DNA from 2 places in the Cupriavidus sp. 291-E7 genome. Region 2 is predicted to be linked to the other one. Evidence: predicted binding sites of a transcription regulator. Region 2 holds the regulator's gene; the other holds the start of a gene.
The links. Region 2 encodes FliA, which starts transcription of late flagellar genes. Its sites were predicted from a motif close to CTAAAGTTTNNNNNNNNNNNGCCGNTA; they were not measured.
Positions count from the first base shown of each region.

Region 1: a site for FliA is predicted at 1,724-1,750, ahead of AC3FLX_RS12515 (FliC/FljB family flagellin). Genes of this name have one in related genera too.

Region 1 covers NZ_JBYOJV010000006.1:89,506-92,828, forward strand. Annotated here, with positions in the region: gene AC3FLX_RS12505 (methyl-accepting chemotaxis protein) at 1-322, opposite strand, end outside; gene AC3FLX_RS12510 (RNA chaperone Hfq) at 1,239-1,559, shown strand; gene AC3FLX_RS12515 (FliC/FljB family flagellin) at 1,848-3,038, shown strand; gene AC3FLX_RS12520 (flagellar protein FlaG) at 3,165-3,323, shown strand, end outside.
Region 2 covers NZ_JBYOJV010000006.1:264,112-267,434, reverse strand. Annotated here, with positions in the region: gene flhF (flagellar biosynthesis GTPase FlhF) at 1-632, shown strand, start outside; gene AC3FLX_RS13385 (MinD/ParA family ATP-binding protein) at 645-1,457, shown strand; gene AC3FLX_RS13380 (RNA polymerase sigma factor FliA) at 1,564-2,280, shown strand; gene AC3FLX_RS13375 (flagellar protein FlhE) at 2,280-2,738, shown strand; gene AC3FLX_RS13370 (MarR family winged helix-turn-helix transcriptional regulator) at 2,990-3,323, opposite strand, start outside.

The DNA of each region.
Region 1 (3,323 bases), 170 kb from region 2:
CCCGCATCACCTTGCCCAGATCCTCAAGCGTCGCGCCGATCTGCTCGCGGAGCTTGTTGATCTTTTCCGCGTTCTGTTCGGCCAGTGCCGGGTCCTCGGTCAGGGCGGCATCGCGTACCAGGATGCCGATCGTCAGTCCCTGCTCCTTGGCGACCTTCAGGTCCATCACCCGCATCAGGCGCTGCTCCACGGCCTGATGCATCGCGTCGTTCATGCCGCTCAGTGCCCTGACACCCAGCGTGGCCACCGCTGCAAGCAGTACCACCACGGCCAGGAACGCCAGCAACATCCGCGCGCCGATACCCATTTTCCGCAAGCCCATCACGTCGTACCTTTCGCTCTGTTCGTTTGTGTTTGTACGCGCTGCATTCGCCCGTCACGGGGCATCGCACCGCCCGGTAACGGCGCGGGATGCAGGGCACTTGAGCGAATATTTGAATTGAGGGGAAAAGTCGCTGCTCTTCCACAAATTGGGGGTGCGGCGGGTGGCGTCTAATCTGACCCGTGCATTCCGAGCCGCAGCAACCGGCGGACGTGGCAGACACCGCAAACAGACGGATCGCCGCGAAGGACGCGGGCTGAAAAAAAAGAAGCCCACGCGCGGGGTGCTCGTAGGCTTTCAGGACTGCTGTGAAGGGACCGGCTGTACCCGGACCCGAACCCGGAATATAAACCCGCTTACATGAGGTGTAAATCGCGCTTCTATCAGGGATTCCCCCGATAGCGGATGTAACTGATGGGCCACTTGAATGCTAAAAATGATGGTCTAGCGCACTTTTATTCTTATCGATGAATAACGGACGCTTCCCGGAAACCTTTAGCTGGCGCGGGTTGTGGAGCAGGCGTCAATTACAGCCGATGAAACAAATCCGAAAAGTGCTACACAAATCACTATTAAGCGGCAACTGAATAAATAGAGCTTTTCCTCTAGGCTCAGGTCATCCGGTGCTTCGTCAACGGTTGTAAAACTTTGTTACTCTCCCGCCTGAAGTATTCCCCTTCTCTCCTGGCAGCGCCGACCATATCCGGCAGCTGGGCAGTGCTATCCACTTTCGTGAAACGCCTGTCAGCTGCAATCATGGCGCCACGTCCCAGCGCCGGTTCCGAGAGCGAATGTTTCAATTCTCGCCGCGATCAGCTCGCGCTCGACGTCACTTTTAGTGCGACGCCAGCCGTAGTTACTGATCATCGGACCGTTGTCAGCCGCCAGAACCCTCGCGGGCTCTTCCGGAGAAGTTGTGAAGAAGGAAATCAAGGCTCCCAGACCCAGCAGAAAGCTGCAGCAGTTGCAGTTCGCCGCGCACAGTGCCAGCCGCGCCGCAGTGGTGGTGCATCTGTCAAACGGCACGCGACTGAACGGCATCGTGCTGTCATCGGACAATTACATGATCCTGCTCGGACGCTCCGCGGAGGATCCCACCCCCACATTGATCTACAAGCGCGCCATCACGGTGGTGACGCCCGCCCACGCGTCCAACGACGCCACGGCGATGCTCGATGCCGAGGAGTCGCCGGACTTCGTGCGCATCTTCATTCCACGCACACGCAAGCGCCGCTGAACCGCCCGGCCGGGCCTGGCGGGCCGGACAGCGCCGGTGCCGCCGCCCGTGCGCCTATATATATAGAGGCACACAAACTCAGGGGCCGGAAATGGCCGGTTGTCAGGCTCAACACGGCCCATACACCAGATCCGGCTACGCCCGCAACTCGCTCAAAAGTCACTCTAAAGTCTTCTCACCCACGGTCGATAACCTTTGCAACGGAGGCACTCTACGTCCTGCTTAGCAGGCAGCCAACGTTACGGCACCCGCCGGAATGCCTAAAACATTGCAAATAGGAGTCGTACCATGGCGCAAGTCATCAACACCAACATTCTGTCGCTGCAAACGCAGAGCAACCTGAACACGTCGCAGTCGTCGCTGAACAGCGCTATCCAACGCCTGTCGTCGGGTCTGCGTATCAACAGCGCCAAGGACGATGCAGCTGGCCAGGCTATCGCCAACCGCTTCACCGCCAACATCAAGGGCCTGACGCAAGCTTCGCGTAACGCCAACGACGGTATCTCGATCGCTCAAACGACCGAAGGCGCGCTGAGCGAAGTCAACAACAACCTGCAACGTGTGCGTGAACTGTCGGTGCAAGCCGCCAACGGCACGAACTCGTCGTCGGACCTGAAGTCGATCCAGGACGAAATCAAGCAACGTCTGTCGGAAATCGACCGCGTGTCGGCTCAGACCCAGTTCAACGGCGTGAAGGTCCTGGCCAAGGATCAAAACATGTCGATCCAGGTTGGCGCCAACGACAGCGAAACGATTTCGATCGCCCTGAAACAAATCACGTCGAAGACCCTGGGCGTTGCAGGCTTCAGCGTTGCCGGCCCGCAAGGCGCAACGGCTGCCATCGACAGCACCTCGGCTCAAGCAGCTCTGGGTTCCGCTACCCCGGTGACGGCCGCTTCGGCCACCGGCGTTGCCAACGCTGACATCCAGCGCGCTCTGGGCCTGGGCACCGGCGCTTCGGTGAACTCGCAATCCGTGGTGTCCGATTCGAAGGGCAACTGGTTCGTGCAAGTGAGCATGAACGGCCTGACCGCTTCCGACGACGCCGCTCTGAGCTCGAAGGGCTTCGCTGGTAACGGCACGGCCACGTCGATGACGATGTACATCGCCGTCAAGCCGAGCGACGCTTCGGTCAACGGTAGCACCGCTGGCTTCACGCTGACCGGTTCGTCGCTGCAAGCTTCGGACTTCCAGCAAGCTGCCACGACCAACCCGCTGGCCACGCTGGACAAGGCCCTGGCAACGGTTGACAACCTGCGCTCGAGCCTGGGTGCTGTGCAGAACCGCTTCGAATCGACGATCAACAACCTGAGCACGACGGTGAACAACCTGTCGGCTTCGCGTTCGCGCATCGAAGACGCTGACTACGCAACGGAAGTGTCGAACATGACCCGCGCGCAGATCCTGCAACAAGCTGGTACGTCGGTGCTGTCGCAAGCGAACCAGACCACGCAAAACGTGCTGTCGCTGCTGCGTTAATCGCATCGCCGCAAGAAACCGGGCCGCAAGGCCCGGTTTTTTTGCTGGAGTGTTTTGCAGGCAGACCGCTGCCTGCAAAGCATTTCAACCGTAGTGTTCTTCCTGCCCTACCGGACGGAGCTGATCATGGCATCCACTCAACCCGTTTCCATGCCGGCGGCACGCATTTCCGCCGAACCCGCGGCCATTGGTCCCGCACCCTCCGTGCCGGCCACGGCCGCTGGTGCCGTTCGTCCGGTGTCCGCAAGCCAGAACATGGATGCCTACACCGGCTCCGGCGACACC
Region 2 (3,323 bases):
ACCGCGCTGCCGCGCACTGGCTCGCACACTGCCTGGTTCGTATTCCCGAAGGCCAGGTCCGTACTGCCGCGCGTGGCCGTGGCAATGCCGCCGAAACCGGTATCGAAGCCTGCCTGGTCGTGTCGCGCATGATCGATCTTGAAACCGGTGACACGCTGTCCGTCGAATACGTGCTGTGCGATCCGGCCCTGGCTGGCGACGCCGCGCAGGTGGCACGGTGGTCGCAGTGGACGACGGCTACCGACGAGCAGTTCCGCACGCTGCGTCATGCGATGGAGCACTTCGCGCAGGATGGCGACGCGGACACGTCGCTGTGCGCCGGCATGGTGTCGCTGCAGCTGGGCCTGACCGCGCTGCGACTCCAACATACGCCCACGCCGACCGCACCGGCATTCCTGTCGCGTCTGGCCGGCCGTGCTTCGGCGCGCGTCAATGCACCGGTGGCAGGTGCCGTGCTCAACGAAGGCATGGGCCGCCTGCTGGCGCTGCTGGACGTGCTTGAGAACTATCCGGGCCGCAGCATGGCGCCGGCACCGTCCATGATGGACGAAACGTCGGGATCGGCCACCTCCGCAATGCAGGCGATGGCCGCCATCGATGCCGTGCCGCAGCTTGCGGCCGCTGGGGAGTAAGCCTTGAACCTGATGGGCTCCGATCAGGCCGAAAGCCTGCGCCGCCTGCTGGCGCCGCGCGTCACGCGGCGCATTGCGGTGGTTGGCGCGGAACAGGGCGTCGGCACCACCACGGTGGCGCTGGGCCTGGCCAATGCGCTGGCGATGCAGGGCGAACGCGTGCTGCTGGTGGACGAAGATCAGTACGGCGCGCGCGCCATGCGGCTGGCCGGCGCCAGTCCCGTCGCCACGCTGGCCGATGTGCTCGATGGTCGCGTGGCGTTCGGCACCGCGGTTGGCACGCGGCCCGCCACGGGTATTGCCGTGCTGCAGGCGGGGCCGGCGCTGGTTGGTGCGTTGCCTGACGAGCGCGCGATGTCGTCGCGGCTGCCAGACGTTCGTTCCGTGCTGGTGGATGCGCGCCGCGACATCACCGGCGCATTGACGCCGCTGGCCGGCGTGGCTCACAACTTTGTGATCGTCATGCGCCCGGAGGCCACGTCGATCACCGCCGCCTATGCCTGCATCAAGCGGCTGCATCACGAATACGCATGCCGTCATTTCCAGCTGGTCGTCAATATGGCGGCCGCGGAGGGGACGGTCACGGCGCTCGCGCGCAACCTGGCCCGCACGGCGAGCCAGTACCTGGGCGTGGAGGCCAGCCTGGCAGGGTACCTGCCGATGGATCCGCTGGTGGCGCGTGCGCTCCAGTTGGGGCGGTGTGTGGTGGAGGCGTACCCCGCCGCCGCGGCGACCGGAGCGTTGCGGCACGTCGCCAGTGGTATCGGCGCATGGCCGCTGCGCGAAGCATCGTCCCTGGGAATGGCCTCGGCCGTTCCCGCATAAGCAAGAACAAGAAGTCTCGACAGGACCGGAAACTCAGCCTGCCAGCAGCCGATTTCAGCCTCTCCGGCGCTGGCGCTAACTGTAAGCATTTAACGAGAGTTCCACCATGTATACGATTCAGGGAAAGCTCGAGCAGGCGGACGTGGTCAAGTCACACGCGTCACTGGTGCGCCGCATTGCGCTCCAGCTGGCGGCCAAGCTGCCCGCCAGCGTGCAGATCGACGACCTGATACAGGCCGGCATGATCGGCCTGCTCGATGCCGCCAAACGCTATGAAGACAATCATGGCGCGCGGTTCGAGACCTATGCGAGCCAGCGCATCCGTGGCGCCATGCTGGACGAGGTGCGCGCCAACGACTGGCAATCGCGCAGCCTGCGCCAGTTCACGCGCAAGATCGAGCGCACGCAGCGCCAGCTGGAACAGAAGCTCGGCCGTACGCCGATCGACTCCGAAGTGGCCAAGGAACTCGAGATGCCGCTCGAGGAATACCAGGAGCTGCTGAACGAGGTCTACGGCTGCCAGCTGCTGCACTATGAAGATTTCGAGCGCTCGGGCGAAGAGGATTTTCTGGATCGGCACCTGGGCGTGACCGACGATGCCAATCCGCTGACCGTGCTGATGGAGTCCGGCATGCGCGACGCGCTGATCCGCGCCATCGACAAGTTGCCGGAGCGCGAGAAGCTCGTGCTGTCGCTCTGTTACGACCAGGAGCTGAATCTGCGTGAAATCGGCGCCGTGCTGGAAGTGACCGAATCGCGCGTGTGCCAGATCCGCAGCCAGGCCATTGGGCGCCTGCGCACACAACTGCGCGGAATGCTGTGATGCGGCGCGCCCTGGTCCTGGCCGTGCTGTGCGTGACGGGGACCGTGGCGTCGCATGCGCAGACGCCCGCGCCCGTCTTCACGAAAGCCACCTACGAGCTTACGGGTTCGCGCTTTGCATGGACGGCATCGTCCGTCGGGCCGCAGATCGTGAGCAAGGGCCAGCGGGCGCTGTCCGAACCCGTGGTGCCGCTGGCGACGATGCCGCAAGCGCTGGGCCGGATCACGTCGGTACGTTGGCGCTACAGCTTCACCCGCCCGCCACCCGTGGACCTGCAGGCGTATCTGTGCAATGCGGATCGCTGCGTGCTGTTGCCCGGCGCCGAGGGCAAAACCGACGCCTTCGTCGGCGACGATGCCACCAAGGGCTTCGTTTTCGCCTATCGCATCCCCGGCCAGGGCGGCATGACGCCGATGCTCCAGGGCCGCAGCAACGAGGTAACCGTCAGCTATCGCTGATGCTGTGTGCTGAGTTTTTGCACGTCAGGTGATGCACGGAAGGGCAAGGCAATCGTTCTCTTTGCGTTATCAGGGCGTTGAGGTTCTGCTTGCTGATTTGTCGCATGCGGAGCCGCTTGCCCTCTCCCCCGGCCCCTCTCCCGCAAGCGGGAGAGGGGAGAACACCCTCGGTGGTTCAAATTGCTATTGGGTTGCTCCCCTCGCCCATGAAATGGGAGAGGGGCTGGGGGAGAGGGCAAGCGCCCCCAACGCTACCGCCCCAGTTTTTCCAGCAATCCCTTCAGCACGGTTTGCTCGTCCGCCGACAACCCTGCGGCAATCCGCGCATCGTGCGCGCATACGGCAGCCGTGACTTGCTTCAGCGTCTTGCGTCCGGCATCCGTCAACGCCAGCCCGAACGCGCGCCGGTCGGTTGGCGACGGGAGGCGCTTGACCAGCCCCATTGCCTCCAGCGCATCGACCAGCAAGACTGCCCCGGACCGGGCGATGCCGAGAATCTGCGCAAGGTCGGTCAGCTTCAGATCGGGATTACGGGCGATGATCTGCAACGCGGAAAAGCGCGGCGGTGTGATGTTCCACGCCGCC